Regions from separate parts of the Claveliimonas sp. genome, predicted to be linked through region 2. Evidence: predicted binding sites of a transcription regulator. Region 2 holds the regulator's gene; the other holds the start of a gene.
What was found. The regulator Rex, encoded in region 2, represses fermentation and respiration genes when NADH is low (regulators of the CRP and FNR family bind a similar motif). The targets are predictions, from matches to a motif close to ATTGTTAANTANTTAACAAT.
Positions count from the first base shown of each region.

Region 1 (3,186 bases), on a different contig from region 2:
AGATTGTTCCATCCGCGCATTGCACGGACAAAGGTGTATATATACAACCGCCGGCAGAGAAAATACCTCTCAATCTTTTCATAAGCCTGTGAAAGAATCGGGGGTCTTCCACAGACCCTGCCCGCGGCAGTAATACCTGTACTTCTTAAAAATCAATCTCCTGGCTTACCTCTTTGGAAATCTTCAGGGTTCTGTAAAGAGGATGTCCGATTGTTCTCATTACATGGTCAGTCTGATGGAATACTTTCAGACCCATCTTCGGTGCTGACGCCATAACGGTGTTGGAACAGTCAGAGCAGTTACCAATAATAATATATTCACAATTATCCTTTTTAAACTGCAGGTTGTTCTTTACCTGTCCAGGACAGTTGCCAGGTCTTAAGCACTTCAGCGGTGCACCCGGTTTGTTTTCAATTGCCTGTTTACATTTGCATACAGATACAACGTTTCCGTTCATCTTGGCAGCGATCTCACGCATACGCTCTTCGCTTCCGCCGCATGCACAGACAAGGATTCCCACATTTGCACCGTGAAGATCCGGAAATTCTCCTGTTACCAGGATTCCTCCTGTTGTCTTTGTAGTAGGTGCATCCAGATCTGTAGATTTACCTGTGAATGCTCCTCCCATAATGATCTCTCCATATACACCGTCAATACCGCCGGCTTTTTCGATCATCTCTCCCACGCTGACACCGATCGGTACATCCATGAATACATGAGCTCCATTTCCGCCGTTCAGTTTTCCACGTACTGTCATATTCTTGCTGATGCAAGGTTTCCTTTCATCAATAGCCTCTGCAACCTTTGCTGCTGTTTCAAGATTTACAACAACAGATCTTGCAGCGGAAGGAAGCTGTGTTGTTGTTAAGTTTACGCCAAGGCACTCTCTTACAACTGCACGTTCCTCTCCCATCGGGTAGATGTCTGCAAGCATATGAATGGAAATATCCGGTTCGCTCTTTAAAGCTGCATCCAAAATCTTGATCGCGTTGTGGTGTTTCTTCTTAATTGCAAAGATTGCTTTATCTGCATGTGTAATCTCCATACAGTATTTTACGCCGCGGATCACTTTGTCCGTCTGCTCTTCCAGCTGCTGGATATTATGTTCCAGTCCCGGCTCACACTCTGCAGCATTTACCAGAATATAGCTGTGCTCCAGTTTAAAATCTGCCGGAAGCTCCGGATTGATCTCCGGGTCCAGTTCAGCCATCGGTGTTTCTGCCAGGTTAATGTTCAGTTTTACGCCTGTCGGGAATCCAGCTCCGCCCATTCCCACAATTCCGGCCTCTTTTACCATTTCCAGTTTTGTTCCTTCCTTGATAGGAACAAATTCATCTTTCTGCTCATCATCTGGTTTGATGATGATGCTGTCAGCTGTCACTTCTTCTACCACACCGTAAACACTGGAAAAAATGTTTGCCCCAAGTCCAGTCGGAGTAGCGATGAGAGTACCTTTTTCCACCTTGTCCCCAGCTTTTACGATTGCTTCACAAGGTGCTCCTACATGCTGACGCAATAAAATCTGTACGTTTCCCATGACATTCTTCTCCTTTTTTCTTTTTTAAGCAAAAACAGATTGGATTCCACCAATTCTATTTACTTACCTTTTCATTTCAAAAAGCAGAAACTGATAGTTTTTATCTATAAATTCTCAAATCAAAATTCTGCGATATTTTTAACAGAATATTGTTATTTTTCTGGCGGAGGCATGTGGGAATCGAACCCACCCAGGACGCTCCTAACGCCCAACACTGGTTTTGAAGACCAGGGGGCACACCAGTCACCCAACTACCCCCATATTCACTTTCGCGCCACTTAACAATAGCACAGGTTTCTCTATAATTCAAGCCTTTTTTGAACACTTTTATATTATCAAAAAAACATTGACTTTTCAAGGCTTTTACTCCATAATAGTTAATATAAACTGAACGGCATACTAGACGAGGGACTAGAATACGGTCTAATCGTTAATTTTATGTCATTTTTATGCCTTTTTCTGTATAAGACACAACGGGAACATGGGGATTTCCGGCGTGTTTTTATAAAAACTTATAGATTCTCTCTATAAGAAGAAAACATTTATATTTTAAGGAGGTATTAGATATGGAGTTAAAAGCTAACGTTAACTTCGATCGCTTCGAGGGCCAGCTTCAGGTTGTTGATGCCCACACAGAGGGAGAGTTCTGCCGTATCGTATATGGTGGTTTCCCGGAGCCGGAAGGCAACACAATGATTGAAAAGAAAAAATGGATGGAGAAAAATTATGACGATGTTCGTACTGCTCTTATGTTTGAGCCAAGAGGACATCATGATATGTTCGGAGCTTTCCTGTGCAAACCTGTAAATCCGGAAGCTTCCTTCGGCGTTATGTTCATGGATACAGGCGGATACCTGAACATGTGCGGACATTGTACAATCGGTGCTGTAACAGTAGCTATCGAGGCTGGATTCGTTGAATCTCACGAAGGCGAAAACGAAGTTGTTCTGGAAGCTCCTGCAGGACTGATCCGTACAACCGCAGTTGTAAAAGACGGAAAAGTTGAAAGTGTTACACTTACAAACGTACCGGCTTTCGTTTACAAAGAAAACCAGAAAGTTACCATCGACGGAAAAGAGATCGAATTTACAATTTCCTTCGGCGGAAGCTTCTTCGCACTGGTTGACACAACAAAACTTGATATTGGGGAAATCAATGCAAAATCCGTTCCGGCATACACAGCTCTCGGAATGAAAATGCTGGATGAAATCAACAAAACAATCCCTGTTAAGCACCCAGAGCTTGACATCGACACAGTAGACCTTGTTGAATTTTATGGTCCGACACCAAATCCGGACAAAGCAAACTTAAGAAACGTTGTTATCTTCGGTGATGCTATGGCTGACCGTTCACCATGCGGAACAGGTACAAGTGCTAAACTTGCTACTCTTCATCACTGGGGAGAGATCAAAGTCGGAGAAGAGTTCGTTTACGAAAGCTTTATGGGAAGCCTCTTCAAAGGACGCATCAAAGAAACAACAAAAGTTGGCGATTTCGATGCTGTTATCCCAATGATCACAGGAAGCGCATACCTGACAGGTGTTGCTACATACCTGATCGACCCAACAGATCCGTTGAAATACGGCTTCCAGGTTGGATAATTACTTCCGGCTTTATTGGAAAGTTAAAAAAGAGCGGTTCATCACCGC
Region 1 is NZ_JAYAZJ010000108.1:2,268-5,453, forward strand. Features, by position in the region: gene prdC (proline reductase-associated electron transfer protein PrdC) at 146-1,537, opposite strand; tRNA gene WJ238_RS09830 (tRNA-Sec) at 1,699-1,796, opposite strand; gene WJ238_RS09835 (proline racemase family protein) at 2,104-3,138, shown strand.
Region 1: a site for Rex is predicted at 1,964-1,983, ahead of WJ238_RS09835 (proline racemase family protein). Genes of this name have one in related genera too.

Region 2 (3,186 bases):
CTGCAAAAGTTCCCGTTCGTCAAAGAAATCATAACAGCGAACGATTGCCTCCGGAAGAAGCGTCTGCAGTACAGCCCGGTTATCCTCTGACGTATAGATCTGTACCAGACCTGCCCCCGTCTTATAGGCCGCCAGTGCGCCCAGATAAGCTGCTCCGGCCATTCCTTTGCTTCCGGCGATAATAAGAACCTTTCCATAAGTCCCTTTATGAGAATCCTCTCTGCGCTTCGGCAGCATTTTCGCCGCATCCTCCTGCTCCAGCGCATAGGCTACATCTCTGTCCCCCGGCATCGCTGAGACATCGACTCCTATATCCGTTACCTTTACTTCTCCGGCAAACTCCTTCCCCGGATAAAGTACACAGCCAAGTTTTTCACACTGAAAACTGACTGTCAGCTCTGCCCGGAAAGCGTCGGTTACAACCTCTCCGGTAGATGTGGAAACTCCGGAGGGTACATCTACTGCCACTTTTTTCCCCTCTGACCGGTTCATCGCCTGAATACATTCCAGGTAATGCCCTTCCACACGCCTGCTAAGCCCTGCCCCGAATATGGCATCGATAAGCAGGCTGCATTTTCTCTCCGTAAAACCTTCCTCTATGGTTCCTCCTGCCTCCCGGAAAAGCTGAATCTGCCTCTTTGTCTCTTCGGTACAATGATCAGGGTTTCCCACCATACAGGCTGATACTCCCGCTCCTCTTTCCAGAAGAAGTCTGGCGATAGCAAATCCATCTCCGCCATTATTTCCGGATCCGCATACAACACATACATCTGACAGATCTGCATCTGTTTCACATACCGTTTCTACAAAAGTTCTTGCCGCCCTTTCCATCAGGATAAGAGACGGCATTTTTTTCTCCCGTATCGTATACCCATCCGCTGCCTTCATTTGTCTTCCATCCGGCAAATATCTCATACTGTCAACCCCCTTTTTATTTATTTTATTTATATAGAACAAAGAATCCGCAACAGGAAACGAAGTTTTCTATTGAAAAAGCGTGTAAAGAAAGCCTGTCCTTTCGCACACGCTTACTTCACACGCTGTCATATCCCCGCTATTTTTCAGCCCTATGTTCCTCGTTGTAACGGCTGATATTATAGGATAATCTCATCAGACTTTCCGATAAGTGTACATTTTCCACGATCACGTTATCCGGCAAATTCAGATCTGTATGGGCAAAGTTCCAAATCGCCTTTATCCCATAGTCCACCAGCTGATTTGCCACTTCAATTGCCTTTGCCTTAGGTATGGTGAGGATTCCGATCTCAATATCACTGTTCTTCATAAAATCTTCCAGCTCATCCATCATATAAATAGGCACTCCACGAATTGTCATTCCCTTTAAAGTAGGATTAACATCAAAAATGCCTTTTAATACAAATCCCCGCTTTTCAAATCCTGCATGATTCGCCAGAGCATGACCCAGATTTCCTGCCCCGATGATGATCATTCCATGTTCTTCCTCCAAACCGAGGATCTTTCCTATCTCTGTATAAAGATATTTCACATTATATCCATATCCCTGCTGGCCAAATCCGCCGAAATTATTTAAATCCTGCCGAATCTGGGATGCAGTTACCTGCATTCTCTTACTCAGATCATTTGAAGAGATACGTTCCACCCCATTTTCAAGCAGTTCTCCTAAATACCTGTAATATCTTGGGAGCCTCCGTATGACTGCCTGCGAAATTTCTCTGCTTTCCACTCTTTTCACCTTCCCAATCTTTTTCTGTCTACATTATATAGAATTGTTTGTTCAAAGTCAAATTTTTGTTCGGAAAACTTTGGAATATTAGATTTTATATAAAGAATTGCAGAAAATTGACACCTTCACAAATCACCGATATAATAGTCCCGGAGGTATATATTTATGATACTAGCATGTCATTCAATTGAAAAAGCATTTGGTGAGGATGTCATTGTAAAAAACGGCTCCTTTCACATAGAAGAATATGAAAAAGCAGCACTTGTTGGGATCAACGGAGCTGGAAAATCAACAATACTGAAAATGATTGTGGGAGAACTGCCACTTGACGGCGGTAGCATTACTTTATCGAAAGGAAAATCTCTTGGCTATCTTTCCCAGCACCAGAATCTCTCCGGAGGAAACACTATTTACGAAGAAGTACGCACTGCCAAAGCGGAGATCATATCACTGGAAAAAGAGATCCGCCGAATTGAACAGGAAATTCCCAACCTTGCGGGCGAACAACTTACTGAGCGACTGAATACTTATCACCGTTTGTCTGACCGGTTTGAACGTGAAAATGGCTATGCCTACGAAAGTGAAATTGTGGGAGTACTCAAGGGGCTTGGTTTTGACGAAGAAGAATTCTCCAAACCGGTAGACGCTCTTTCCGGTGGTCAAAAAACACGTGTAGCATTAGGCAAACTTCTTCTTACAAAACCGGATGTCCTTCTTTTAGATGAGCCTACCAACCATCTGGATCTTAATTCGATCTCCTGGCTGGAAACTTATCTTCTGAATTATTCCGGTGCCGTGCTTATCGTCTCCCATGACCGCTATTTTCTCAATAGAGTGGTAACAAAGGTCATTGAAATTGAACAGGGTTCCATTATGACCTACCTTGGCAATTACACAGATTACTCCCGTAAAAAGCAGCAAATCCGTGAAGCAAGGATGAAAGAGTATCTCAATCAGCAGCAGGAGATCCGCCATCAGGAAGCCGTGATCGAAAAGCTCCGCTCTTTTAACAGGGAAAAGTCAATCAAGCGTGCAGAAAGCCGGGAAAAAATGCTGGAAAAAATGGAACGCATAGAAAAGCCTGCGGAGCAAAGAACAGATATCCATCTGGTGCTGGAACCTTCCTGTGTCAGCGGAAATGATGTTCTTTCCGTAGATCACTTAAGCAAATCTTTTCCGTCCCAGCCCCTTTTTGAAAATGTCAGCTTTGAAATCAAAAGAGGCGAACATGTAGCGGTAATCGGAGATAACGGAACCGGCAAGACAACCCTCCTTAAAATCCTGAACCGGGTTTTGCCTGCTGACAGCGGAAGCTTTACACTTGGGACAAACGTGCATATCGGATACTATGACCAGGAACATCATGTTCTTCATATGGAAAAAACTATATTTGAAGAAATTTCAGATGCATATCCTTCTCTTACAAACACGGAAATCCGCAATATGCTGGCTGCTTTCCTCTTCACGGGGGATGATGTTTT
Region 2 is NZ_JAYAZJ010000035.1:7,380-10,565, forward strand. Features, by position in the region: gene WJ238_RS01615 (NAD(P)H-hydrate dehydratase) at 1-915, opposite strand, end outside; gene WJ238_RS01620 (redox-sensing transcriptional repressor Rex) at 1,055-1,705, opposite strand; gene abc-f (ribosomal protection-like ABC-F family protein) at 1,871-3,186, shown strand, end outside.